DNA from 2 places in the Luteibacter sp. TLI7-4A genome. Region 2 is predicted to be linked to the other one. Evidence: predicted binding sites of a transcription regulator. Region 2 holds the regulator's gene; the other holds the start of a gene.
The links. The regulator FliA, encoded in region 2, starts transcription of late flagellar genes. The targets are predictions, from matches to a motif close to TAAAGTTTNNCNNNCNNNGGCCGATAA.
Positions count from the first base shown of each region.

Region 1: a site for FliA is predicted at 3,403-3,429, ahead of ACR9Y6_RS02255 (chemotaxis protein CheW). Genes of this name have one in related genera too.

Region 1 covers NZ_JBPGWO010000001.1:497,569-511,958, reverse strand. Annotated here, with positions in the region: gene cheD (chemoreceptor glutamine deamidase CheD) at 1-159, opposite strand, end outside; gene ACR9Y6_RS02265 (CheR family methyltransferase) at 156-1,031, opposite strand; gene ACR9Y6_RS02260 (methyl-accepting chemotaxis protein) at 1,035-2,747, opposite strand; gene ACR9Y6_RS02255 (chemotaxis protein CheW) at 2,832-3,353, opposite strand; gene ACR9Y6_RS02250 (chemotaxis protein CheA) at 3,672-5,636, opposite strand; gene ACR9Y6_RS02245 (response regulator) at 5,674-6,036, opposite strand; gene ACR9Y6_RS02240 (STAS domain-containing protein) at 6,047-6,364, opposite strand; gene ACR9Y6_RS02235 (hypothetical protein) at 7,005-7,361, opposite strand; partial or broken gene ACR9Y6_RS02230 (hypothetical protein) at 7,397-7,708, opposite strand; gene ACR9Y6_RS02225 (hypothetical protein) at 8,302-9,117, opposite strand; gene ACR9Y6_RS02220 (hypothetical protein) at 9,192-9,611, opposite strand; gene ACR9Y6_RS02215 (hypothetical protein) at 9,621-9,845, opposite strand; gene ACR9Y6_RS02210 (hypothetical protein) at 10,280-11,008, opposite strand; gene ACR9Y6_RS02205 (hypothetical protein) at 11,005-12,105, opposite strand; partial or broken gene ACR9Y6_RS02200 (IS3 family transposase) at 12,220-13,054, opposite strand; AL1L pseudoknot at 12,663-12,779, opposite strand; gene ACR9Y6_RS02195 (hypothetical protein) at 13,121-13,465, opposite strand; gene ACR9Y6_RS02190 (hypothetical protein) at 13,679-14,230, opposite strand.
Region 2 covers NZ_JBPGWO010000001.1:2,283,697-2,298,086, forward strand. Annotated here, with positions in the region: gene ACR9Y6_RS10020 (DUF2802 domain-containing protein) at 1-336, opposite strand, end outside; gene ACR9Y6_RS10025 (chemotaxis protein CheW) at 477-926, opposite strand; gene ACR9Y6_RS10030 (hypothetical protein) at 923-1,501, opposite strand; gene ACR9Y6_RS10035 (ParA family protein) at 1,498-2,289, opposite strand; gene motD (flagellar motor protein MotD) at 2,286-3,197, opposite strand; gene ACR9Y6_RS10045 (flagellar motor protein) at 3,194-3,934, opposite strand; gene ACR9Y6_RS10050 (chemotaxis protein CheA) at 3,936-6,032, opposite strand; gene ACR9Y6_RS10055 (protein phosphatase CheZ) at 6,040-6,681, opposite strand; gene cheY (chemotaxis response regulator CheY) at 6,691-7,092, opposite strand; gene ACR9Y6_RS10065 (RNA polymerase sigma factor FliA) at 7,124-7,855, opposite strand; partial or broken gene ACR9Y6_RS10070 (P-loop NTPase) at 8,022-8,726, opposite strand; gene flhF (flagellar biosynthesis GTPase FlhF) at 8,781-10,112, opposite strand; gene flhA (flagellar biosynthesis protein FlhA) at 10,175-12,280, opposite strand; gene flhB (flagellar biosynthesis protein FlhB) at 12,283-13,425, opposite strand; gene fliR (flagellar biosynthetic protein FliR) at 13,433-14,200, opposite strand; gene fliQ (flagellar biosynthesis protein FliQ) at 14,200-14,390, opposite strand, start outside.

The sequences.
Region 1 (14,390 bases), 1.8 Mb from region 2:
TTCCTGCGTGCTGACGTAATACTCGCCCGGCAGGATCTTCACCGTGACCACTTCCTGCGCAGGGTCCCAGAACCGGCGCACGTGCTCGAAGCCCGGTAGCACGCTCTTCGGGTCGAAACCTACGAAGGTTCGTGGTTGTACGACGAACGTGTCGCTCATGTACGCTTCCGGTAGACCGTCCGGCCGATCAGGTCGAAGTCCTCGGACAGTCCGTACATGGATTCCGAGTGACCGAGGAACAGGTAGCCGCGGCTTTCCAGCATGCCGGCATAACGGGAAAACAGGCGCTGCTTCGTCGGCTTGTCGAAGTAGATGACGACGTTGCGGCAGAAGATCGCGTCGAACTTGCCCTGCATCGGCCACTCGTGCAGCAGGTTCAAGGGCTGGATGGCGACCAGTTCGCGCAGGCGCGGATGCACCAGTGCATAGCCGTCGTAGGCACCTTCGCCACGCAGGAACCAACGCTTGCGCCGGGCGTCGCTGACGCCGCCGAGGCGGTCGATCGCGTACATGCCCTTGCGCGCGGCCTCGAGGGCCTGCGGCGACAGGTCGGTGGCGAGGATCTTCGCATCCACGTTGGCACCGGTGCGTTCGAGCGCCTCGGCGAGCACCATCGCGATGGCATAGGGCTCTTCGCCCGTGGAACAACCCGCGGACCAGATGCGCAGGCGGCCGCCGCCACGCTTTTCTTCAAGCCAGCGTGGCAGTAGCTCGTCCACGAGCATGTCGTAGTGGTGCATCTCGCGGAAGAACGAGGTGACGTTCGTGCTGATGCAGCTGGCCAGTTCGCCGAGTTCGGACGCGGGATCGCGGCGCAGCAGGTCGCAGTAACCGGCGAAGCCGGAGAGACCCAGCGCGCGAAGACGACGGAGCAAGCGTCCCTGGACCAGTTGGCGCTTATGTTCGCCGAGCGAGATACCGCAGTGCTGCAGCACGAACTCACGAAGAAAGGTGAATTCGGCTTCGCCGAGGCTGGGCCCCGTCGCGCTCGCCAGCCCGACGGCATCGCCGTTGTTGACGAGCGCGCTCATCGATCAGAACTCCTTCCACGCACCGGCGTCGGCGGACTCCGCCGGGCGCGGCGCACGCGGGGCCGGCGCGCTGCGCACGGCGGCGAACACGGTTTCCATCTCTTCCTTGGCCACGTCCTTGCGGACGCCCTTGCCCGCCGCCTTGGCGGAGGCCTGGCCGGCGATCTGGAAGAAGGCGACCTGACGGCTGAGCTCGGTGGCCTGCTCGTGCATGGCACGCGCGGCGGCGGCCGATTCCTCGACCAGCGCGGCGTTCTGCTGGGTCATCTCGTCCATCTGCAGCACGGCGTGGTTCACCTGATCGATGCCGGCGGACTGCTCGGAGCTGGCGGCGGCGATCTCGGCGACGATGTCGGTCACCTTCTTCACGCTCTCGACGATCTCGGCCAGGGCCTTGCCCGACTGGTCGACCAGTTCGGAACCGGTCTTGACCTTGCTCGCGCTGTCGTTGATGAGGCCCTTGATCTCCTTGGCGGCGTTGGCCGAGCGGCCGGCGAGGTTGCGCACCTCGGTCGCCACGACGGCGAAGCCACGCCCCTGCTCGCCCGCACGCGCCGCTTCCACGGCGGCATTGAGTGCCAGCAGGTTGGTCTGGAAGGCGATCTCGTCGATCAGGCTGACGATGTCGGAAATTTTCTTGCTCGAACTGTTGATCTCGCGCATGGCGACGACCGTCTGCGCGACGACCTCGCCACCGCGCTCGGCCTGCTCGCGCGCGCCACGGGCCAGCTGGTTGGCGTGGCTGGCGTTCTCGGCGTTCTGCTTCACCGTGGAGGTCATCTCCTCCATCGACGAAGCGGTTTCCTCCAGGCTGGAGGCCTGCTCCTGGGTGCGCTGCGAGAGGTCGTCGTTGCCGCGCGAGATCTGCTGCGCGGCGGTGCTGACCGAACCGGACCCGTGGCGCACTTCCGAGACGATGGCGCTGAGGCGCTCGTCCATCGCGCGGAACGCGGCCTGCAGCTGGCCGAGTTCGTCGTTGCGGGTGACCTGGATGTCGTGGCCCAGCTTGCCTTCCGCGATCTGGTGCGCGACGTCCACCGTCTGTGCCAGGGTGCGGATGATCGAGCGGATCACCAGCACGGCGATCAGCAGGCAGACGAACAGGCCGATGGCCAGCGACGCGATGCTGACTGCGCGGACCGTCTTGTACTGTGCGCTCTCCCTGGCGTAGATGGCTGCCGCTTCGTCGCGCTTGGCTTCGACCAGCTTGGTCAGCTGGTTCTGGCGGTCCATCAACAAGGGGCGCACCTGGAGTTCGAGCACGTCGGAAGCGCCCTGGTCCCCCTGGTTAAGCGCATCGACCATGTCCGCCTTCGCCTGGTCGTAGTCCGCGTTCGTTGCCTGCCACTTGTCGTAGAGCTTCTTGACGTCGGCGGACATCGGAACCTTCAGGAACTCCACCTTGGTGGTATTCATGTCGGCCTGGTACTTCTGGAACTCGGCGACTTTCTGCTTCACCTGGTCGGGATTGCCGACCTTCGCCGCGGCCTCGCCCAGCACGATGAAGGACATCAGCGAGTTCGTGTTGATGCGGGTCAGCATCTCCGAAGGAACCAGTTCCTCCTGGTAGATCTGGCGCATGCCTTCGTTCTGGAAGTGCATCGCGCCCAGGCCGACGGCCGCGCCGCCCAGGAGCATGAGCGTGAGCAAACCGAGTACGCCGTAGAGACGACCGCGGACGGTCAGGGCGGGAACTTTGAACTTGAACTTCTTCATCACGATTCCAATCGGCAAAGTGCGGCAAAGGCAAACCGGGCATCACATGCCGGCTGGCTCGTGGCCGCCGGCGCGTTCGTAGGCTCAGGCGACGGCTTTCACTTCCGGCGAGGCCAGGGCGACCTCGAGCATCTGGGCGTCTTGCGGTTGCAACAGGCGGTCCACGTCGAGCAGCAGCACCATGCGCTCGCCGACGGAAGTCAGGCCCTTGAGGTATTCGGTGTCCACCGTGGTGCCCATGTCGGGGACCGGACGGACCGCGGCCGGCAGCACGTCGATCACATCGGAGACCGCGTCGACCACGACGCCGAACTGGCGCCCGGCGACCATCACGATCACGCAGACGGTGGTGGCGGTGTATTCCTCGGAGGCCAGGCCGAAGCGCAGGCGCAGGTCCAGCACGGGGACGATCGCGCCACGCAGGTTGAGCACGCCCAGCACATAGGACGGCGCCTGCGGAATGCGCGTGACAGGTGTCCAGCCACGGATCTCGCGAACGGCGAGGATATCGACGCCGTATTCCTCGCTGCCGAGGTTGACGGTGAGGTACTGCGCGGCCTCGTCGGACGCATCGGTAGCGGTGGCGTAGCTGGCTTGCTGGTTCATGTCGTTCCCACGGCGGATCGGATCGGCGGTTCGGGACCCCTTCCCCAGGGTATCGGCCGCGGCCGCGGGGACTTGAGGGCGAAGTACGCCGGATTTGGCCAAGAACCCAAGCCACCGGCAGGCGCCCAAGGGGCGAGCCGACTCCCGCAGGAAGCCTCGTTCTGGTGGGAACCTTGCTCTGGAAGAAACCTTGGCTCTGGTGGGAGCCGACTTTGTCGGCGATCCCGCGGCAGCGGGCCAGGTTGAGGCAAGCACCCATCGCCGACAAAGTCGGCTCCCACAAGGCCGGCTCCCACCTCAAGCAGCCAGCACAGCGACTCAGGCAGCCTTGCGCCGCCCCTGCATGCGAACCAGCCCCGTCACATCCGCGATCAAGGCGACCGAGCCGTCGGCCAGGATGGTCGCACCGGAAATCCCGGCCACCCGGCGGTAATTGGCCTCCAACGACTTCACCACCGCCTGCTGCTGCCCGATCAACTCGTCGACGAACAGGCCGATACGCGTGCCCTCGCCTTCCACCACGATGACGATGCCTTCGTCCAGAGGGCGCCGGCGCCCCGCGCAACCGAAGACGTCGAACAGGCGGACGATCGGCAGCCAGTGCTCGCGAAAACGGAACAGTTCGCCACCACCGGCCACGCTACGGACGGCATCCGGCTTCACTTGCACAGATTCGACGATCGAAACCAGCGGCACGATATAGGTCTCCTCGCCCACCACGGCGGTGAGGCCGTCGATGATCGCGAGGGTGAGCGGCAAGGTGATCGTGAACGTGGTGCCACTGCCCTGCACGCTGCGGATGCCGACGGTACCGCCGAGATCCATGACGTTGCGGCGGACCACGTCCATGCCCACGCCACGGCCGGAAAGGTCGGTGGTGGCGGCGGCGGTGGAGAAGCCCGCCTCGAAGATCAGGTCGGCCACGGCGTCGTCGGACATGCCCTCGCCCGAGGTGATGATGCCGCGCTGGATGGCCTTGGCCACGATGGCGTCGCGGTTCAGGCCCGCACCGTCGTCAGCCACTTCCACCACGATGGAGCCGCCGCGATGGAAGGCCTCCATGCGCAGCGTGCCGGTGTCGCCCTTGCCCGAGGCGAGGCGCTTCGAAGGCACTTCCAGGCCGTGATCGATGGCGTTCCGCACCAGGTGGACCAGCGGATCGCCGATCTTCTCCAGCACGGTCTTGTCCAGTTCGGTGGTCTCGCCACGGAGATCGAGCACGACCTTCTTGTCGAGCTTCTGCGCCAGATCGCGGACCAGACGCGGGAAGCGGTTGAACACCGTGCTGATCGGCAGCATGCGGATGCTCATGACGCTTTCCTGCAACTCGCGCGTATGGCGCCCGAGCTGGGCGAGGCCATGGCGGAGCATTTCCAGCTGCGATGCATCCACGCCGTCGTGGAACTGGCTCAGCATCGACTGCGTGATGACCAGCTCGCCGACGAGATTGATCAGGGTGTCGATCTTCTCGATGCCGACGCGGACCGAGCTGGATTCGCTGTTGGCGGCCGGCTCGCGCACGGCGCGTGGCGGCGCGGCCGCGGCCGGTGCGGCGACGACCGGTGCCGGCGCGGCGATGCGCGGCGTCAGCGTGAGGTCGCAGTCGCCGTCCACCCAGTCGAATACGCCCTCGACGGCCGTGCGCTTGGCACCGGCATCGAGGCGGAGCGTCCAGCCGAGGTAGGACGATGACGCGTCCATGTCGGCCAGCGGGGGAAGCTTGCTGGCGTCGCATTCGACGCTCAGCGGCCCCAGGGTGGCGAGTTCGCGGAACATGCGCGCCGGGTCATTGCCGGTCTTCAGCAGGTAATCGAACGGGCGGAAGGCGATATCCCAGCCTTCGATCGCTTCCGCCGGTGCGGCGGCCTTCACGGACGCCGGTGCGGCGGAGCCACCGGACACCATGGCCGACAATTCGGCCAGCAAGGCCTGGCTCTCGGCGGTGGCCGCCGGCTGGCCCGCCATCGACAGCGCCAGCATGTCGCGAACGGTGTCGCCCGAGCGGAGCAGCAGTTCCACCACGGCCTTTTCCATCGGACGGCGGCCACTGCGGACCTCGTCCATCAGGTTTTCCGCCACGTGGGTGAAGGCGGCCACATCGGTGAAGCCGAACGTCGCCGCACCGCCCTTGATCGAATGCGCGGCGCGGAACACGACGTTGATCAGTTCCGGATCGTCGGCGCCCTCGTCCAGCGCGAGGAGGGCCTGCTCCATGGCGTCGAGACCGTCGAGGCTCTCTTCGTGGAACGCCTTGTGGAATTGCGCCAGATCGACTTTGGACATGGGTGGACCCTGGATTGCCGGAACGTCTTGGAGCGGATTAACCGAGCACGCGGGCCACGGTGGCCAGCAGCTGGTCGGGATCGAACGGCTTCACCAGCCAGCCGGTGGCACCGGCGGCCTTGCCTTCCATCTTCTTCTCGGGATTGGATTCGGTGGTCAGCATGAGGATCGGCACGCCGCTGTAACCCGGACGCGTGCGGATCTCGCGAACCATCGTGATGCCGTCCATCACCGGCATGTTCACGTCGGCGAGGATCAGGTCGAACTTGTGGTTACCCGCCGAATCGAGCGCCGCCTGGCCGTTGTCGGCCTCTTCGACATCGTGGCCGGCGCCACGCAGGGTGAAGGCGACCATGCTGCGCATGGAAGCCGAATCGTCTACCGCGAGAATCTTTGCCATGGGAGCACCTTCAGTTCACGCCGGCTTGAGCCGGCAGTTCAATCAAAGCATCGAGGCCGAGCGTGGACACGCCACGGCGGAGGGTGTCGCTGACCCCGGTCCAGGCGACGGGGACGCCCGCGGCACGAGCATCGCGCGAGAAGGCCGCGAGTACCTGGAGGGCGGCGGTGTCCGTCTGGGCCACGGCGGCCGCGTCGATCTCGACCGCCTGTCCCGCCGACAGGGTGGCCAGCAGCGTCTCGCGCAAGGCCGGGGCGCTGCCGATGCGCAGGTCCGCATCCAGCGTGAGCGGGGCGCGGGGCGTGTCTTTGGAGGATTTCTTCGCCATCGTCCGTACCGTTGGGACCCTTGGCGCGCATCGCCCGAGGGGTCGTTCGATGGTCTTATCGGCTTGGTGGGGGAAAGCTTTAGGGGGATCTGCGCGGCGCCCCTGCTTTCACTGAACCATAGACTCCACCAACCAGGCAGAAAAGTCCGGAGCGTAGCCCCTCACTTCCCAACCTGGCGAGGCGAACGCGTGGACATAAACGATCTTTGGGGACTCAGAAAGGTCGGTGCCATCAAAGCAAGCAACGTCATCCGTGTCCTCCATCTTTGCAAACGGCACAAGCTGTCGCTCTGGATACTGCTCCCGGAGTGTAGCTATCCAGAAATCCGCGTGTAGCGGGTAGTCGCAAAGGAACCACCAGGATCCGACATCGGGCCTCTCATCCGCCAAAACAAAGGCACGGAATTCCGCGGGAATGGCGAAGCCGGAAGGAAGGTCGCCATCCGAAAAGAAGTAACAGTTTTTAGTCATTTGTACCTGGGCCCTCTCAGAGGTGACCCGAGCCGCAACGCATCCTGTCTACCCATGTACGCAGGTCCGAGGGAATCCTCGTCAAACTGTCGCTTCATCGTGTCATCCATCAGGATCTTCTTCTCCCCCATGCCCACACGCCCCCAATGAGTACGCACAAGAAAAGCCCTCAAATGATCGCGTACGCCTCGCCGTCCCGCTCCAGCACCATCCGGCTCAGGCCGGATAGCGATAGCGCACTCGCGCGGGTAGTCGCTTTGGCCAAAACACCCGTGACCTCAACCACGTCGGAGTATCGCGCCGGGCCACCCACCCAGCCACCGACCTTCGAGTCGAGGAGCTTTTCAAGTCCTGGGCAGTAAACTTCCACGGCGTGAGCTGTGTCGCCTACGCCGAAGGATTCGAGAGTGGGAACAAGAATTGCTCGTGCATCGCGTATGACGAGCACAGCACGTGCCGAGACAACTCTTCCCAGAGATGTCTCGGACATATCTGAGAAAATATCAAATGGATCTTCCGCATTCACTCGGTATAGACCTTTAGCATGCCGCCATCCCACCTTCACACCCCGCACTCGACCGGACGGTATCGCCCGCAGGATACCCACTCGAGTAGTCGCCACTCAGATATACGAGTTGCCAAGTCACCCGTGACACCTCGAGCCAGAGATCGTCCGACAGCTCTATCGGCGCCCCTCGAGAAACCTTTAGGAAGGTGAGCTACGCTTCTATCAGGTAAGATCAGCTGACTCTCATTTTGGTCTAGATTGTTTGAGAAGGACCGATTGATTTGTGATGCCTTACTGGAATCAGTCCACAAGAAGTCAACGGCCTTACCCTCGTATGGACCTGAGGTGAAGACAAAATCCGGCGCTTTGCTTCCAGGGCCGTCTGGACTGTTCTAGCGCATCAAGGTGCTGCCGAAGGTGTTCTCAAGTTCCGCAGCGGCATGCCCCTCGCGGATCACAAGCTTGTTTGTCGCCGGGTCCAGTTGCGATTTGAGACAAAGATAAATCTCCCCATCGTAGGAACTATCTTATTCTGCGAGAATCTCGGCCACATTAAGCGGATTGCCTTGGTCATCCTGGAATGAGTGAAAGCCTTCTTCCGCTTGTGCCGGCCACAGATCGTCTGTCAACGACAGTGCCTCAAGTTCGACTATCCTTCCGTCCTTTCCAACCCATACGACGAAACTTGCCAGCGCTGGCACAGGTAACTCGCGAATCGCATTGACAGTTGGAGGATAGCTACTTACTGGGAGACCGTTTCCTCCCCGCGGAACAACAACCGGAATAGCCCTTTCGTCACACGCAAGATGAGTTGTAACTCCACCAGCGAAGACATCGCGTCGTAGTACCGAAAGGTACGGAATCTGCTCTCTGAGCTGCCGAATCCAATCTTCGTCACCCCGTAACGCGAGCCGAATAACGCGGCACTCAAAGGCTGAAATAGTGTCCATCACTCTTCTCACGGATAAGGATACTTCGAGTTATTGACATCACCAGACAACGTTCCGATACGAAAGACGCCGTCCACAGTCGTCCCTCGCACCCAAACAGGTGTACCGCCAACATCCATCCAGGTGGTGACAATTGCTCCGGGTTTGCCAACGAATTGCTGAGCAGCCTCATGCACAGCCTCAAGAGCCTGCTCTGGACTTCCAAATTTTGCAACGATCGGCTCCAAACTGTGGGCCGGATTTTCGAACAGGTGGACCATTTTAGAGGTGTTCTGCCCGTAAACCGCGAGCGGGTTCGCGCCACTTTGTGGAGACGACCCCAGTGTTGGTACATTTGGCCAACTGCCGGCTTCAGCTTCAACAACGGTGGTTGTCGCCGGCACCTTGCCTTCATTTCCAGCGAGAAGCCAGGTGGTTTTTCCTAGAAGGTCTCCGACCCAAGTCCCCTGCGCGGCCGCTGCGGACATCCCATCCGTATACTGCGGGGACGCGCCACCGAGCTGCTTCGGAATGAACGGATTGGTTGGATTCGGCCCCTCATCATTTCCTACGAATGGCAGGAGAGAATTACCGTACTTTGCTCCCGCACCAGACAGGTAAGCGCCAGTCTCACCGTCTTGCGGAAGACTCGCATAGACCGAAGCTGCGACGCCGCCGAGGAACCCGATATTGCCAAAGTACCCGGATTGCTCGAGATGATGATCGGTCGTCTGATCTCCATGCATCTCGCGCGGAACAACTGGACTGTCAGTGTACGATTCCAGCGCACCAAGCCCTTGGTAACAGGCCGAAGATCCTCCAGCGTTACAAACGATCGCAAGCACCACGTCGTTCTGGACTGACTGCTTCTTGGCTTCAGCAATCGCGTCGGAACGACACGAGTCGGTCGTGCAAATATCTACACGCGACCGTCCTCATAACTAACGTAAACGGTCTTGATTAACACGTCGGGATGATCGCCTTTTTCAGGCACATAGAGAACCAATCGGCCATTCGCGATGGAGTAGCCTAGAACATCTTCGACGAACGATGAGTCCTCCAACCGAATCCAATCCGCAACCTCTCGCGCTATCTCGCCGAGCACGTTTCTGCCGAAACAAAGAAAGACGTTAGGCCGCGAAATTTCGATGCCCTCAATAATGTCATCTTTGTCGAAATGAACGTGGATCGACCTATTGTTGTACACATCGGTGGGGCTAGCACTAAAGGGTGACTTCATGAACTGATAAGGCTTTTCTCCAAACAAATCTGCAATCTCACTGCGTGTCTGGCCCGCATGAAAACCAATGAGACGCCCTTGGGTGAATTCGAAATTCATGACGCGCCCTCAATTCTTGAAATCATTCGGATTCAATGACTTAGCATAATCTAGCATCTGCTGAATATTGGCGTCGTACTTGCTGCCGAACTTAGCATGTATGTCATCGATGTCCATTTGCATAGCTTCAGCGAGTTTCCCCTCGTTGAGGAGTTGCTGCTGCTTTTCTCTGTAGGCTCTGGCCGATGCTCCCGGCCCGTAGCTTGCCGTTTCGCGGTGATCAGCAGGGTCCATTTTGATCGCTGGGCCGTCTTGACTGCTGATAAGCGAGCCTGCGTAGCAAGACTGCGCCGGACAATGGTGCGAATCAAGTCCATCATTTACAGGTTTGCTCGTATCCCTATGAGCGCCGCCAAGTGTATCGCCGGAAATCGCCCCTCAGCATCCTGCACTTTCTCCGAGAATCCATTCGACTGTTGGACAATCGACTTCGCCGTATCACGAATCGCGCCGCCAACAATCGCAAGACCCGCGTCTACGGCAACAGACGCGATGGTGTTCGAAGCAGGATGCACAAGGCCCAGCTGCTCGGGAGTTTGCGCATCGAAGCCATACGTGCCGATCCATTGAGCGGTCGGATCGATCAGGTACTCCTGTTTTACGGCTTGAATCTGACCGGTGATACCTGAGTTGCCTACTCATTCGTCAACGCGACATGGACTTTCGGCTCAGCCGAACAAGATGCTTCGAACATCATCTTGCACATCTCTATTCGATTCATCGACGAATGGCTTCTGGGAAACCACAACGCGGACGATACCGCGGGACAGCTCCTCCAACCTGTATCGACCGGAATCAAGCAATCTTTCCAGGCGATGGTGACCTACGCGATCCCAGAAGACGGAACCGAACCACATTGCGTAACCCACCACTTCGACATACCCGATCTTGATTTCGCGACGTCCGGGATTACGAGACGTATCGATGACCGACTGCTCCAACGGATAGGGCAACCCATTCGAAATCATGGGAAGGCCGCTATAACTTCTGCCCGCCGCCTGGTACTCAAGCGGATCGGCCGCATTCTGCCAGAACGTGTACTCTTGATCGAGAATGCATGCCTGCGTAAAGCCCTCGTGCTGAAGAAATGGCTGCAGCACATTCTCCCAGTCCGATAATGTAACTGCCGACTGCTTCCGTATCGAGAGCAACTGATGCCGATACGCTGTGACAGTTGCGAAACGAATAGAGATGAAGTCCGTCTCGATGGAGAAAGACGCTCTCCTGCTCTTAACGAGCGAATCTAGCGCAGCGTCTGCACTCATTAGCTCATCGTAAAGCTTCACTTGCAGCGAACAAAGGTTAAGTACATCAAAACATAGCCGAGCCGCCTCGCCTCCGGCCAAGGAATCAAGCTCAAAAATAATGTCGAGTCTTTCAGACCTTACCGCCATCACGGGTACTCCCGCACTAGAACAGTCACCCCAAGTGACTTACCGTATTGGATTAGCGACTCGGCAGACTGCGCGCTCCCAGAAGGAACCCTGATGTCGAGCACCATCTTGGCGGGCTGACCCGAAACAGTCGCACCGCTATGGCTCAAATCATCTATCGTACTCTCCATCCTTCCTTTCCATCCGGCGCCAGCTGTATCAATTGTCTTCAAGCTAACGAGAGTATTCCCTTGCTGGAAGTCTACTAATGGAAAGTAGCCATTCTTCTCAGCGCCAACTTGATACCACCCGTTTGAAGCACTGTATTCCGTCTTTGCAAGCTCGGCCTCAATCTTGTTGCCACGGGCAATTGGTGAGAGATTCCAGACACTGGTATTCGACGCAACCGCGCTCGCGACGGACTCCGAATCGATTGCATGGTCGGCAGATTGTATTTTATCTGAGAATCCGTTCGACTGCTCGACGATCGATTTCGCCGTGTCACGAATCGCGCCGCCAACAATCGCAAGACCCGCGTCTACAGCAACAGACGCGATGGTGTTCGAAGCAGGATGCACAAGGCCCAGCTGCTCAGGAGTTTGTGCATCGAAACCATACGTGCCGATCCATTGAGCGGTCGGATCGATCAGGTACTCCTGTTTTACGGCTTGAATCTGACCGGTGATACCTGACTTGTCCAAAGCAAGCCCGATACCAAACTTCGCAGGACCCGCCGTGGCAACGGCTACCGCATACCCCAGGGCTTCCGCATTCTCTGGACCAATCCAATTGACCACCTTCTCGACGCCCATTTCTCCGTTCGAAACGAGCCCAGTCAATGCCACGCCAGCGGATTGCCGGATGCTTCCCTGGATTGCATTCGAAGCCGTGTTCGGCGGAGGCGCGGAGCCAGAATCCGCGATCGCACCCGTAGCCGTGGTCGTGATGGGCCCGACGGTCACGGAACCGGCCACCTTCTCCATGACCTGGGCTTTCTGCGCGTCAGACAGGTCGTTGAACGATGCACCGTCGAACATGCGGTAGGAGGCCGCCTCCACCACCGCCAAACCATTCAGATTCTCATCCACTCCCGGCGTGGACAAAGCGGCGGCCAAGGCCACCGGATCAGCGCCGTTCTTGATGGCATCGTTGAGGATGCGTTCGCGCGCCGCCTTGACGGCCTCGTCGCCGCCCGCAGTGGATGCCTACCCGCCTGCGTAGTACTGCTCGAGTTCTTCGACTTGGGCCGTGCGCGATACACGCCAATCAACAATGCGGCGAGCGTAAACGTCGATGACGAAGGCCCCATAGACAAAGCCTTGCCAGGTTCAGACGTAGGTGAAGTCACTCACCCACAGTGCATTAGGACGATCGGCGCGGAACTGCCGGTTCACCCGATCCAGCGGCGACGCCGCGCTCTTGTCGCTGAAGGTGGTGCGCACCGGGCGACCGAGAACCACCCCACGGAGGCCAAGCCGCCGCATCAAGCGCTCAACCGTGCAGCGAGCCACGATGGTGCCTTCGCGCCGCAACTGGCGCCACACCTTGCGTACGCCATAGACCTTAAAATGCTCGACCCAGATCCGTTGAATCACCAGCGAAAGATCTTCATCCGGCGAGCGCGATGCGACCGCTGATCAGGGCGACCACGCTCTGCCACATGGCGATAGTACGTCGACGGAGCAATCGGCAATACGCGGCAGATCGGCTCGACTCCGTAGGTGGCACGGTGATCGTCGATGAAGGCGATCATGGCTTGAACCGGCGGTCGAGTTCCACCTGGGCAAAATACGCCGATGCCTTGCGCAGAATCTCGTTAGCCTGGCGCAGCTCGCGATTTTCGCGCTCCAAAGCCTTGAGTTGGTCGCTATCACTTGTGCTCAGACCGCCGCGCTTCCCCTCATCTACCTCGGCCTTTCGCAATCAGTTATGTAGCGTCTGCGGCGTGCAGCCCAGCTTGCCCGCAATCGACTGGATCGCCGCCCATTCCGAGGCGTGCTCAGGCAGGTGCTCCCGCACCATCCTGACCGCTCGCTCTCTCACTTCCGGGGAATATTTCGTCTTTGCCATGGCTCCATCCTTCCAAGATTGGGAGCCTCCGACAAAACCGGGGCGGTTCAGCCGAATTGCCACCCCTCAAATTACCACGTGTACATCCCCAACCCGCTCAAGTATCAATCGGCTCAGACCAGATAACGATAACGCACCGATCCGGGTAGTTGCCTCGGCCAGAATGCCAGTCACTTCAACCATATCGACGTACGATGCTGGTCCGCCTACCCAACCACCGACTTTCAAATCAAGAAGTTTTTCTAGGCCCGGAGAATAAATTTCCACCGTCGCACCTGCGTCAACTGACTCAACACTCGGGACAAGGACTGCCCGCGCACCGCGTATGAGAAGCGCAGCCCGCGTTGAAACGACTGTTCCTAGCAACAATCCAGCAGTATCTGAGAAAATATCAACTGAAGTTGGAATCATATCCACCTCGACGTATAAATAACGTCACCCGAGAACTTCTTAGCAATCTCATCAACAGGAATGAAGTACTGACGACCAGGCGCCGGATCACGAATCACAACCACCTGCTGACCACTACGCACAGCGCCTACAGCGCCTTAGGCAGCCGTGAAGGTACCTGGTTTGTTGTGCCAGTAATCTTCTCACCAGGAATGAAACGTTGACGAGTCAACTCTACGCTACGTTCGACAGCCAGAAAGATTGCCGAATCACCTGGAGTGCCTCTCCCTCGATTTGCAACCAATCACGAAGCTGCTCTAGCCTCCGCAGATAGCCATCGGGGCTCATGTAATCCAATGTAGCCGTTGTTGCAAATCCCGGAAGGGGAAGATCAAGGTCCATTGCACTCCAAATCATTACGAACTCATCTAGCCGAATTGAGCCGTACATGGGATCTTCTTCTGGGTCTTTCAGCAGTTCAGTTAGAACCCCAAATCTCCAACAACGAAGTCCGTGTACCTGATCGAGCCCGGTCCGCTCACAAATCTGCTGGACCATCGCCAACAGTTCACTCGTCGACAGACGAGGCTCAGTAGCCATCGCGACAATTTGCATCAGAAACGGACTGACTGACTCCACAACCTCCAATCTAACATTCGCAAAAATTGCGACGCAGCTAGGTGAGAGGATGTCGGACAGTCCTGGAACACCCGTCAACCCTCGACGGACGACTTCCCAGTTGACCAGTTGACGTTCCATCAAGCTATTGAAGACATTGTCAATCATGGTCTGATCGGCTTACCGTTAATTGTTCCGTTGGGAACAAACATGCGATGAGTAACACCGCCAATTTTTGATCGATAATCCATTCGAAGCGACCAGCAACACCATTCAGTGAACCGTTCACTTGGTATAGGGTCGAACCGCTCCCGAGTTTAAACTGCGT
Region 2 (14,390 bases):
TGCCCCTTGGCGGGCGAGTCGCTGCGCCAGCGCAAGCGCGCGATCCGTATTGCCGCCCGGCTCGTTCGGCATCGTCACCGTCGGGCCGCGGCGAACCTGGTCCTCGATGTCGCCCAGCCGGTTTTCGAGGCGGCGGAGCATGCTGGCGAGCGCTTCACTGGGGATGGCCGGCTCGGACGATGCTGCCGGTGAGGGCTGCGTTGCCTCTGCGATGGAAGCGGGGGCCTGCTGATTCGGCGCCCTCGGTGCCGCGCCGAAACGGCGAAACAGGAACAGCAGGCCAGCCAGGTTGAGGATGGCCAAGGCGATCAGCACGTATCCGATGGCGGCGTTCATGCGGGAAGGACTCCGTGGATTCGCGCTACACGGTAGCGGCGATGGATGGTCGCGGCAAGCGTGCCCGCTGGCGCGGGATCGCCACTGAAGCGGCTCCCACATGTCTTCGAGTTTCTGCCGGTTGCCCGTCCGTCAGGAGTTCAGGCGCGGCAGAGCTTCTGTACGTCGACCAGGGCGATGAATCCGTCCTCGCGGGTGATCACGCCGCTGACGGGATCGTCGCGGCGCTCGGCACGGCCCGGTGGCGGGGGAACGATCTCGTCGGGATTGAAGGTGAGCATGTCGCCGATGACGTCGATGCGCATGCCGACCACCGTGCCGCCGTCGTCGAAGACGATGACACGCTGCGCGTCTTCCTCGTCGGCGCCGGCGACGCCATCGAGGCCGAAGCGGCGGCGGCCATCCAGTACGGGAACGATCTGCCCGCGCAGGTTGACGATTCCCAGGACATCGTCCGGAGCACCGGGCACCGGCGTGATGTCGCCGGGGCGGATCACTTCGCGCACGCTGGTGAGCGATAGCGCGTAGCGCTGGCCCTTCAATGAAAATCCGAGCCAGGCGCCTCGCCCGTCGCGGGGGGTATCGGTCATGTGCCCAGTTCCTTTTCCAGCCATTCGATCAGTGCCGTGGTGCCTATCACGCCACATTTGGGTTCGAGCGACATGCCTGCCAGCCACGGACGTGTCGCGGCACCCGTGCGCCATTGGATCGCATCCGCGTGAAGCTCGACTGGCTCCTCGTCGACCACGCAAGCGAGTGCCCAGGTACGGTCACGCAGGATGACCAGGGTGGTCGCCGCCGCACCGGCCATGTCGGGCGAGAGGATCGCGGCAAGATCGGCCACGCGTGCCTCGCCGCTAGGATGGCGCCAGCGGCCGAGGCAGATGGGGTTGTTCGTGGTATGCGGCGAGGTGAGCGGCGGCATCGGCAGCAAATGGGTGACGTCGACCATGGGCACGGCCAACCTCACGCCGGCGGCCAGGCACAGCAGGTAGCGAAGATCGCCCGCGCGCGCGGCCTCGGGAACGGGCATGGCGCGCCAGGGTTCGAAAGACATGACCTGGATCGCGCCCGCCGGTGCCACCGCGCTGGCAGGCGCCGGTGTCAGCAACTCCGCCAGGTAGTCGGCGACGATCTGCTCCGCTTCATGTATGGCGCGCATCATGCGGCGGCTCCCGTCATCGACGACACCGGCAGCGCCAGCAACTCGTCGAGCAACCGGCGGTAGGCCAGTCCGCCACGCCGCGCCGCCGGCCACGACGCCAGGGGGACGCCGGCGGCACTGGCTTCACGAATCTGCGTGTCGGTCGGAATCACGGCCTCGCTCACGGCGTCGCCGTACTGCTCGCGCAGCTGTGCAAGGCAGGCCCGCGAGGCATGCGTGCGTGCATCGTAGAGCGTAGGCACGATCGTGCGCGGCATGGGCTTCCCACGCGAGCGCTCGATCATCGACAGGCTGCGCAGCATGCGCTCCAGGCCGGCGAGTGCCAGCGCCTCGGTCTGCGTCGGCACGAGCAGCCGGTCGCTGGCCGCCAACGCATTGACCATCAACACGCCGAGCGTCGGCGGGCAATCGAGCAGCACGTGGTCGAAATCCGGCGCGAGTTCGGCCAGCGCGTGGGTGAGGACAAGACCCATGCCGGGACGCGTGCCGATCTGCCGGTCGAGGGTGATCATCGCGGCCGACGCGGGCAACACGCTGAGGCGATCCCATGGTGTCGCGTGCACCAGCGTGCGTACGGGGAGGGGGTTGCCACCGACGCCGAAGAGGTCGTACACGCTGCCATGTGCCGCGCCCTCGACACCGATGTATCCCGACAGCGATGCATGCGGGTCCATGTCGACCAGCAGCGTACGCCTGCCGGATTCCGCCATCAGGCTGCCCAGCGCGACGGTGGTGGTCGTCTTGCCCACGCCGCCTTTCTGGTTGGATATGGCCCAGACCCGCATCATCGGGCTTCCACGGCGGAGAGATCGACACGGTCGGCGTCGCTGTAGAAGCGCGCCGGCGCGGCCTTGTCGCTCATGACCACGATCAGTACGCGGCGATTGCGATTGCGCCCCTCGTCCGTCGCGTTGTCGGCCGTGGGCCGGAATTCGCCCCAGCCGATGATGCCGACACGATGCGGGTCGACGCCGGTCGTGGTGAGCAGGCGTGCCACGGTGGCCGCGCGGGCGGCCGACAACTCCCAGTTGGAGGGAAACGTGGCCGTCGCGATCGGGGTGTTGTCCGTATAGCCTTCCACGCGCATGGCGTTCGGAAAGGGCGAAAGGATGCCTGCGAGCTTGCGCAGCACATCCTCCGCGGGCGCCTGCAACTTCGCCACGCCGACGGGGAACAGGATGTCCGTGCGCACTTCGATCTCGAGCCAGTCCGGGGTCTTGCGCACGCTGACCATGTTCTTGTCGATCAGCGGTTTCATCGCACGCTGCACTTCATCGGCGATCTGGCTGAGGCTTGCGGCCTCGGTCTTGCCGATGGCCGTGTTGGCCGCCGTGGCCGTGTTGATGCTCGCCGCTTCCTGGCGATCCGGCGCCGCGCCCTCGTGGCCGGGAAGTGGCAGGTTGCGCGGCGGGATGGGTACCTCGATCTTGGCGATCGGCGCCGCCGTGGGCGCGCGCGACTGGTTCGGCAACGGCACCTGGGCGGCTGGCGTGGCTTCGCGAATCGGTTCGATGACCTTGCCGGTACCGTTGAACGCCTCGTTGATCGACTGCGCCATCACTCGGAACTTGGTCTCGTTCACAGCGGAAACGGCGTACATCACCACGAACAGCGCGAGCAGCAAGGTGATCAGGTCGCCGTAGGGTATCGCCCAGCGTTCGTGATTGATGTGTTCTTCGTGATGCCGCCGCTTCACGAGAGGAACCCCTGCAGCTTGCTCTCGATGTGCCGGGGGTTGTCGCCCTGGGCGATCGAGACGAGGCCTTCCACCAGGATCTCGCGCATCTGCGAACGGCGGCGGGCCAGGCCCTTCAGACGCGATGCCATCGGCAACGCCAGCAGGTTGGCCAGGCCGATGCCGTAGATCGTCGCGACGAAGGCCGCGGCGATGCCATGGCCCAGCTTGCTCGGCTCCGCGAGGTTCTGCATCACGGACATCAGGCCCATCACCGCGCCGATGATGCCCATGGTCGGCGAATACGCGCCGGCGTTCTCGAATACCTTGGCGGCCTCGATGTCGGTGTGCTCGCGCGCGAGCACTTCCACTTCGAGCACCGAACGCATCGCGTCCGGCTCGGTGCCGTCCACCAACAGCTGCAGCCCCTTGCGGATGAAGGGGTCGGACTCGCGTTCGATCGCGGGTTCCAGGCCGAGCAGGCCGGTGCGGCGGGAGATTTCACTCCAGCCGACGATGCGGCTGACGAGGTTTTCCGATTCGATGTCCGGTGGACGGTAGACCCAGGGCAACATGCTCAAGGCGCGCTTCAGCACGGCGCCGGGCGTCTGCACCAGCAGGGCGGCGAACGTGCCGAGGAAGACGATGACGAACGCGGCCGGGTTCCACAGGGCATCGAGGCTAGAACCCTTCAGGATGGTACCCACGATGATGACCACGAAGGCCAGGATCGTTCCGACGACGCTCACGATATCCATGTCAGACCGCCATCCTCAGTGTAGGCAACACCTGCCCGTTGTCGTCGGCAAGGCCGGCGAGGTCGAGCACGAGCGAGATCCGCCCGTCGCCGGTGATCGTCGCGCCGGCCACGCCCGGGACATCCTTCAGGAAAGGCCCGAGCGGCTTGGCCATGACGTCTTCACGGCCCAGCACTTCGTCGACGAGGCAACCGAGCGTCTGGTGGCCGATTTGCACCACGACCACGTGGCCGCCCTTCCCCGCCGAACCGGCCCAGCGGCCGAGATCGACCAGCGGCAGCGCGCGCTGGCGATGCGCCGCGACGATGCGGCCGTCGAGCTCCTGGACCTTGCCGGGAACGAGTTCGAATACCTCGGCCACGTTGGATAGCGGCAGTGACAGCAGCCGATTACCCACGCGCACCATCAACACGCGCAGGATGGCCAGCGTCAATGGCACCGACAGGCGCACGGTGCTGCCATGGCCCACGCGTGAATCGATCGACAGCGTGCCACCGAGTTCGACGATCTTGGTCTTGACCACGTCCATGCCGACGCCGCGGCCGGAAATATCCGAGACCTGGCTGGCGGTGGAGAAACCCGGTCGGAACACGATCTCGTAGCACTCGCGCTCGTCGAGGCGCGCGGCCTGGTCCTCGTCCATCAGGCCTTTCTCCACCGCCTTGCGGCGCAGGACCTCGGGGTCCATGCCCTTGCCGTCGTCGGTGACGGTGATGACGATGCGGTCGCCGTACTGCCCGGCCGCGAGGCGCACGGTGCCCGCGCGGGACTTGCCTTCGCCGACGCGGACATCGGGCATCTCGATGCCATGGTCCACGGCGTTGCGTAGCAGGTGCACCAACGGATCGGCAAGCGCCTCCACCACCGTGCGGTCGATATCGGTTTCCTCGCCCTCGGTGACCAGTTCGATTTCCTTGCCGAGTTGCCGGGCGAGGTCGCGGACGATACGCGGAAAACGCGAGAACAACTTGCCTACCGGCTGCATGCGCATGCGCAGCACGGCGTTCTGCAGGTCTTCCGCCACACGCTCGAGTTCGCCGATGGCACGTTCCATCGGGTCGTTCGTGCCACGCGGGGCGAGGCTGGTGAGGCGATTGCGCACGAGTACCAGCTCACCCGCGGCATCGACCAGGCCATCGAGGCGATGGGTATCGACGCGGACCGTGGTGTCGGCGGTGGAGGCGCCGCGTTTCTCGGCAGCCGCCGGGGCCGGCTTCGCCGCGACCTGCGCGGCGGGTGCTGCCGGGACAGGCTTGGACGAGGCGGCGGGCGGCGCGACCGATGCGGAGGACGTCGAGCCCGCCATGGCGGGGCCACCTGCGGCGCCCGGGGCCGCCGTGCCATGGAGGCTGTCGAGCAAGGCTTCGAATTCGTCGTCGCTGATCGCGTTTCCGTCGGCGGGCGAAGCGACTGCCTGGGCCACGACCGGTGCAGGACCCGCGACGGCAGGCGCGGCCACGTCGGAAACGGATGGAGTGTCGGCCGTCGCGTCGGCACCGGGGGCACCCGTGCCATAGAGCGAATCGAGCAGGGCCTCGAACTCGTCGTCGGATATCGTGCCCGACGGCACGGAAGCGGGCTCGCGGTCGCTGCGCGCGGCGTCGAGCATCGCTTCGAATTCGTCTTCGATCGGGTCGTACGGCCGCGCCTGCGCGGGAGCGGCGGCTGGCGCGCTGGCGGGCGTGGCCAGGGCCACCGGCGGCGCGGAGGCCGCACGGCCCGGAATCAGCAGGCGGTCGAGCAGCGAACGGGGCGCCGCCTCGATCGGCAAGCCGCCGTCGGCGGCGCGCATCATGTCGTTGAGGAGATCCAGCGACTCCAGCAACGCGTCCATGAAGCCGGCGTTGAGCACGATCGAGCCATTGCGGGCCTCGTTGAGGAGATCCTCGCCCCGGTGGCAGAGCTCGACCATCGGATTGAGGCCGAGGAAGCCCGCACCGCCCTTCACGGTGTGGAACGCGCGGAAGACCGCGTTCAACAGTTCCATGTCGTTCGGCGACGCCTCGAGATCCACGAGCTGTTCGCCCAGGCTCTCAAGCAACTCCCGCGCCTCGATCAGGAAGACGTTGAGCAGCTCGTTGTCCAGCTCCACGCTCATACGGCGCTCAGAACCCGAACTCGCTGAGGAGGCGATCCACTTCGTCCTGGCTGACCTTGTCGGCGGCCGGCGCGGCACCGCCCGCCAGCGAACCGGTCAGGCGAACCAGTTCCACCAGGGAGGATTCGACCTTGGCCATGAAAGCCTCAACCTGGGCCACGCGCTGGCCGGAGAGATCCTGCCAGGACTGTGCCTCCACCATCTCGCCGAAGCCGATGTCGCAGCTCTGCGCGAAATCGCCCACGCGCACGGCCAGCGCGGTGGCGTGGGTGGCGAAGGCCGGGTCGGCGTGGTCGAGCACCAGCACCTCGTCCGCCTGGCGCGCGAGGGCCTGTGCCTGTGGGCGCAGCTTCTCGCTGAAATCGAGCGTGCGGTGCGCGGCCTGCGAACTCATCTCGAGCACGTCGCGCAGGTGCTTGCGCGCATCGCTCATGTTGCCTGGCACGCCGTCGTGCGAAATATCGGCGGCGAGGCGGCGGGCGGACTCGTGCAGGTCGCGCGCGAGATGGCCGAGCGCCATGAACAGGTGTTGCTCACGGGTACGCAGCAGCTGGTCGAGCGCCTGCTCGAAGGAGACGCTGTCGTCGGCGTCGAGCAGTGCACGCAGTTCGGGAGCCACATCGTGGCCGCTGGAAAGCATGGTATTCATCGTCATTCCTTAGCCCGCGGCCGCGGCGAGTCGTTCGAAGATCTTGTCGAGTTTTTCCTTCAGCGTGACCGCCGTGAATGGCTTGACGACATAGCCGTTCACGCCGCTCTGCGCCGCCGCGATGATCTGGTCACGGTTGTTCTCCGCCGTGACCATCAGTACAGGCATGGCCTTCAGCGCCGCGTCGGCACGGATCGCCCGGAGCAGGTCGATGCCGGTCATGTTCGGCATGTTCCAGTCCGTCACGACGAGGTCGAACGGCTGCGCGCGCAAGAGCGCGAGCGCCGCGTTGCCGTCCTCCGCCTCCTGGATGAGGGTGTTGGTGAATCCCAACTCCACCAGGAGGTTCCTCACGATGCGTCGCATGGTGGAGAAATCGTCCACCACGAGGATCTTCATGTTCTTGTCCAAAACTCGTCTCCGCCTTGCTACCGCGCGTTCGTCAATGCTTGTCTTTCCAACCCGACATGCGTGCGCGGAGTCGAATGAGGGCCTGGCCATGGATCTGGCACACCCGCGATTCGCTCACCCCCAGCACCGCACCGATTTCCTTCAGGTTGAGCTCTTCATCGTAGTACAGCGACATGACCAGCTTCTCGCGCTCCGGCAGCCCGTCGATGGACTGCGCCAGCGCGTCACGCAGGCCTTGCTGCTCGAACAATCCATCCGGGCCCGCGGCATCCGGGTCGACCACGTCGATCGCGGCGCCTTCGTCGCCTTCCGGCGCCGTGAGGCTCAGCAACCGCGCGCTCGCCGCGTCGGCCAGGATCTGGTTGTACTCCATGGCGTCGATGCCCAGCCGCTTCATCACTTCCGCGTCTTCGGCGTCGCCACCCGTCTCGTTCTCGATCTGCCTCGTCACCTCCGCGACCTCGCGCAACTTCCGGTGGACGGAGCGCGGGGTCCAGTCCGTCTTGCGCAGTTCGTCCAGCATGGCGCCACGTATGCGGATGCCCGCATAGGTTTCGAAGCTGGCCGCGCGAGTCGGCGAATAATTCCTTGCCGCCTCGAGCAGTCCGATCATCCCGGCCTGCATGAGGTCGTTCGCATCCACGCTTGGCGGCAGCCGGCCCATCAGGTGATAGGCGATCCGGCGCACCAGCGGCGCGTGGTTCTTGACTAGTTGATCCGCCGGGATACGCGTGATCTCGAGATATTCGGTCGCGACGCTCACAGTGGCAGCCCTCCCCCAGATGGGACCGTTCGGCGAAAAAGCCGATGCGGCCCTGTGCCCGGGGTTCGGGTTCACCCCATGTATCGACCGACCTGGCCAGATTCTTGAATCCGACCGCCGATCGGCTGCTCGGCCAGGCGTCGACCACCGCCGACTGGCGGCGGATGGCCTGGCGCAGGTACTCGTCGTGCGGAACCATGCCCATGAAATCCAGGGACACGTCGAGGAAGCGGTTTGTCACCCGGGACAGCTTCTCGAACAGCTGGCGGCCTTCCTGGGCGTGCCGGACCATGTTGGCGACGATGCGGAAACGATTCACGTCGAACTCGCGGCTCATGACCTTGATCAGCGCATAGGCGTCGGTCAGGGAGGCGGGCTCGTCGCAGACCACGACCACCACCTCGTCCGAGGCGGCGGCGAACATCGATACGCTGTCGGAAATCCCGGCGGCGGTGTCGACGATCAGGTATTCCGGTGGCAGCGGATATTCGTCGAAGGCGCGGATCACGGCCGCGTGCTCGATGTTCGGCAGCTGCGCCATCCGGCGCGTGCCGGACGTGGCGGGAATGACCTTCAGGCCGTGGGCGGCCTGGAGGATCAGGTCCTCGATGCCGCACTCGCCCTCCAGCATGTGGCCGAGGTGACGGGTGGGCTGGAGGCCGAGAAGGACGTCGATGTTCGCCATGGCGAGATCGGCGTCGAGGAGGACGACGTCACGGCCGCCCATCGCGAGCGCCATGCCGAGATTGACCGCCACCGTGGTCTTGCCCACGCCGCCCTTCCCGCCTGCGACGGCGATGCTTCGGGTGGGACGGCGGTCGGCCAGCCAGTGGAGTCCGGCGGCCTGGGTGGAATCGACGTGTGTGCTCATGAAGGAAGTCACTGCCGTAAGTGTTTGCGGTTGCCGGGAAAAGGGTGGGCGCGGTCAGGCCAGGGCCGGCGCGGCGATGCCGAAGCGCTCGGCGAGCAGGGCGTCGTCCGGTTCGTCGTTACGCTGCTTGAGCAACTGGGCCGCGAGGCAGACCAGCTTGCGCGCATCGGCCGAGGCGATGTCCTCGGGCACGCGCTGCCCATCCGTGGTGTAGTCCAGCGGCATCCGGTGGCGGATGAGGGCCGAGAGCGCGCCGCCGATCAGCGGTGCCTCGTCGAGCTTGGTGAGGATCGCGCTCTGCGGCGCCAGCGGCGCGTAAGCGCGGATCGCGTTGTCGATGGCCTGGGCCTGCGCATTGGCGGCGAGCACCAGGCACACGCGCACGTCCGACGTGGCGCGCAGTGTCTCGAACTGCTGCTGCAGCTTCGGGTCGTTGCCGGCGAGGCCGGCCGTGTCGACCAGCACGGTGTGCTTGCCGCGCAACTGGAGCAGCACGTTGCGCAGGCTGGTCGCGTCGTGGGCGTTGAACACGCGCACGCCGAGCAAGCGGCCGTAATGTTCCAGCTGCGCGCCGGCACCGATGCGGTACTGGTCGGCGCTGATCAAGGCGACGTTCGATGCCCCATGGCGCAGCACGGCGCGGGCGGCGAGCTTGGCGATGGTGGTGGTCTTGCCCACGCCCGTGGTGCCGACCAGGGCGGTGGTGCCGCCGCCGACCGTGTCGAAATTCCGTCCGCTGGTGCGGATGTTGCGCGAGAGCATGCCCAGCGGCAGGTAGCGCGCCTGCTCGACGTTCATGTCGGCGGGCAATTCCGCGCACAGCGCGCGTGCCACGTCGCCGTCGATGCCCAGGCGGGTCATCTCGCGCAGCACGCGGGCACGCAGCGGCTGCTCGCGGTCCATCTGGTTCCATGCAAGGGTCGAGAGCTGCACTTCGAGCATCTCGCGCAGGTTGTTGATCTCGGCGCGCACGCCATTCACGGCGGCATCGTTGGCCGGCGTGGCGGTGGCGGCGCGGACCACGTCGGCGACGCTGGCGGCGAGCGCGGCGCTCGACTGGCGCTGCGGCGCGTTCGTGGCAGGCGGCATGCCCGATTTCGTCGCGCGCTCCACCGCGGCGGCGGTGGCGGCGCGGGCCTGGTCGATGCGGGCGGCGCGCTCGGCTTCATCGCGCGTGGCGCGGATCGGCGCTTCCTCGCGGGCCGGGGCGTCGAAACCGAAACCGGCCTCGCGCACCAGCGCTTCGTCGTAATCGAGCGCGGCGATGATCTCGATACCGTCGTCCAGCCGGCGCGTGGACAGGATCACGGCGTCCGGACCCTGTTCGTCGCGAACCTGGCGCATGGCCTGGCGCATATCGGGAGCAACGAATCGTTTGATTTTCATGCGTTCGATCCTGTCTTCGTTCGTTCGGCCCACGCGGCGATGCCCCGCGCGGTGTCTCGTTCCTATCGCCCGAGGGCCGTCACCAGCTTGACGCGTCGGTTGTCCGGAACCTCGTTGTACGCAAGTACATGCAGGTTTTGGGCCACATGCCGGGTGAAGCGCGAAAGCCACGGACGAAGTGCCGGCGACACCAGCAGCACGGCCGGTTCACCCGCCGCTTCCTGGCGGCGCGCCGCATCGGCGACGCTCTGCTGGAGACGATCCGCGAGACCCGGCTCGACCGCCGCGCCGGCGGGACCGCCGCCTTGCAGGGACTGCAGCAGGATCTGTTCGAGCTCCGGCGCCAAAGTAATGACAGGCACTTCCGTACCCAGGCCGGCGATCTCCTGCACGATCTGTCGACCGAGGGTGACGCGTACCGCGGCGGCGAGGACGCCGGGGTCCTGGCTCTGGCCCGCATGCTCCGCCAGCGATTCGACGATGCCCCGGAAGTTGCGGATGGGCACGCGCTCGGCGAGCAGGTTCTGCAGGACCTTGACCACGACGCCCAGGGACAGGCGCTTGGGCACCAGGTCTTCGACGAGCTTGGGTGTCTGCTGGGCGAGACGATCGAGCAACTGCTGCACGTCCTGGTGGCCGATGAGCTCGTGGGCGTGGTTCTGCAGGATGTGCGAAAGATGGGTGGCGATCACGGTGGCCGGATCGACCACGGTGTAGCCCAGGGTCTGCGCGTGCTCGCGCATGCCCGGCTCGATCCACACGGCATCCAGGCCGAAGGCGGGATCGCGCGTGGCGATGCCGTTGATCGTGCCGTGCACGCGGCCCGGATCGATCGCCAGCATGCGCTCGGTGTGGATCTCCGCCTCGCCCATCGGCACGCCCATCAGGGAAATGCGATAGCCATGCGGGGGCAGGTCCAGGTTGTCGCGGATGTGTACCGAGGGAACCAGGAAACCGAGTTCCTGCGACAGCTTGCGGCGCACGGACTTGATCCGCGCCATCAGTTCGCCGCCCTGGGCCTTGTCCACGAGCGGGATGAGCCTGTAGCCGACCTCGAGGCCGATCGTGTCCACCTGGGCCACGTCTTCCCACGAAAGCTCAAGGCGTTCCGCCGGCGGCGCCGAGTCCAGCGCGAGTTCGGTGCCGGGCGCCCCCGTGCCGGCCGCGGCGGCGGTGCGCTCCTGCTTGGCCTGGCTCAACTTCCACGCGGCGAAGCCCGCGAGCGCGGCCAGGATGAGGAACGGGATGTTCGGCATGCCCGGGATCAGGCCCATCGTGCCCAGCACGGCCGCCGCGACGCCGAGCGCCTTCGGCTGGCCGAACAGCTGCCCCATCACGTGCTTGCCCATTTCCTGGGACTTCGACACGCGCGTGACGATCACCGCGGTGGCGATCGAGAGCATCAGTCCCGGCACCTGTGCGACCAGGCCGTCGCCGATGGTCAGCAGCGTATAGGTGCGTGCGGCTTCGGCGGCGGAAAGGCCATGCTGCAACATGCCGATGAAGAAGCCGCCGATGATGTTGATCGCGAGGATCAGCATGCCGGCGGTAGCGTCGCCGCGGACGAATTTCGAGGCACCGTCCATCGAACCATAGAAGTCCGCTTCCTCGCGCACTTCCTGGCGCCGCTCGCGGGCCTGCTCCTGCGTCAACAGGCCGGCGTTGAGGTCGGCATCGATCGCCATCTGCTTGCCGGGCATGGCATCGAGGGTGAAACGGGCGGTCACCTCGGACACGCGCGTCGCACCCTTGGTCACCACCACGAAGTTGATGATGGTGAGGATGGCGAACACGACGAAGCCGACCGCGAAGTTGCCCCCGATGACGAACTCGCCGAAGGCCTCGATCACCTTGCCGGCGGCGCCCGGGCCATTGTGGCCATGCAGCAGCACCACGCGCGTGGACGCGATGTTCAGGGCCAGGCGGAGCAAGGTGGCGAACAGCACCACGGTGGGAAACGACGCCAGTTCCAGCGGTCGCATGACGTACATGGTGGCCAACAGGATCACCAGCGACAACGCGATGTTGAAGGTGAACAGCAAGTCCAGCATGAACGGCGGCAAGGGCAGCATCATCATGCCGAGCATGATCAGCATCGCCACCGGCGCGGCGACGCCACGGCGGCCGATCTGCCGGAACGTGCCCATGAAGTTGGAGGAAGCTGCCATCGTCAGTTATCCATGCGGTAAGGGCCGAGCAAATCCGGATCGATGTCCTGCTCGGGTAGATCGGGCGGGAGATCGCCCACGGCGATCGCCTGCTTCAGCCGGAACACGTAGGCCAGGATCTGGGCCACGGCGATGTACAGCGCCGCGGGGATCTCGCGTCCGATTTCCGTCGTGTGATACAAGGCGCGTGCCAACGGCGGTGCTTCCACCACCGGAACCTTCGCCCCGCCCGCGACATCGCGAATCTGCTGGGCGATCACGTCCACGCCCTTGGCCACCACGCGGGGCGCTCCCATGCGGTTCTCGTCGTATTTCAGGGCCACGGCGAAGTGGGTCGGGTTGGTCACGATGACGTCCGCCGTGGGAACGTCTTCCATCATCCGCCGGCGCGCCATCTGGTGCTGCATCTGACGGATTTTCGACTTCAGCTCGGGACTGCCCTCGCTTTCCTTGTGCTCGTCCTTCACTTCCTGCTTGCTCATCTTCATCTTCTTGGTGAAACTGAATTTCTGCCACGGCGCATCGACCAGCGCGATGGCACCGAGCGCACAGGCGAAGACGAGCGAGGCCTGGCCGAAGATGGCGAAGGCCTGGGCGATGCCGACGCTGACGGGACCGGTGCCCACCGTGTACATGTCCCTCGTCGAGCGAAGCAGGAACCAGACCAGCGCGCCGCCGATCAGCACGAGCTTGAGCAACGACTTGCCCAGCTCCACCAGGCCGTTCACCGAGACCAGGCGCGAAAATCCCTTGATCGGGTCGAGCCGGTCGAATTTCGGGGCGAGCGCCTGGGCGGAAAAATTCAACCCGCCCATCAGGGCCGGCGCGGCGACCGCGGCGACCGCGGTCACGGCGAACACGGGACCGAGCAGCTTGAACCCTTCCAGGGCGGCCGTGGCCAGTGCGCGATATACGCCATTGCTGGCGAACAGGTCGTCGCGGCTGTAGCGCAGGCCCACGTGCATGATATTGGCCGCGTGCACGGACATCTGGTCGCGTGCGGCGATCAGCGTCGTCACGCCCGCGAGCACCACCACGGCGGTGGAAAGATCGCGCGAACGCGGCAGGTCGCCCTTCTCGCGCGCTTCGCGAAGGCGCTTTTCACTAGGCGCTTCGGTGCGGTCTTCCTTGTCGGTCTCGCTCATGGGCGTGTCACCTCCCCATGAGCTGGCGCATGGTGTCCCATGCGGCCGTCTGCAGCGAATCGAACGCGCCCGGCAGGGCGCGCAGCGCAAGCCATACGGCCAGGAGGCCGAGGCAGATCGTGATGGGGAAGCCCACCGCGAAGAGGTTCATCGAGGGTGCCGAACGGCTGATCGCACCGAAGCCGAGGTTCACCACGAGCGTCGCGGTGAGCGCGGGCAGCGCCACGCGCACGGCGCCGCCGAACAGATGGCTGGCGAAAGTGAGCACGCCCCAGATACCGTTCGCGCCGATGCCCTGTTCGCCCACCGGCAGCGTGCGGAAGCTGTCGGCCAGCAGTGAAACGAGCTGCAGGTGGCCGTTCATCACCAGGAACAGCAAGGTCACGAGCATCGTGTAGAACTGGCTGAGCACCGGCGTGGTGCCGCCGACGCCCGGGTTCACCGTCTCGGCGAAACCCAGGCTCATCGCCTGCGACACGAGCTGGCCGCCGAACGACACCGCCTCGAACACGAGCTTGAGGACGAAGCCCAATGAAGCACCCACCAGGATCTGCTGCGCCAGCGTGGCCACGCCCTGTGCGGAAATCGGCCGGATGTCCAGCGGTGCCAAGGGGGCCAGGACCATGGTCAGCAGAAGCGCCAGGCCGAGACGGATGCGCACCGGGATCATCGTCGCGCTCAGCACAGGCGCCACGAGCAGGAGGCCCGAGACGCGGGCAAGCGCCCACGACGCCCCTCCGACCCATGCTTCGAGCTGGCCGAAGTCGATCGGCATCAACGCACCGCCTGGGGAAGGTTCTCGATCAGCGTGCGCGTGAACTGCACGAGGGTGCGCAACATCCAGGGCCCGGCGATGATCATCACCAGCGCCATGGAGATGAGCTTCGGGATGAAGCTAAGCGTCTGTTCGTTGATCTGCGTGGCGGCCTGGATCATGCCGATGAGGAGGCCTACCGCCAGCGCGG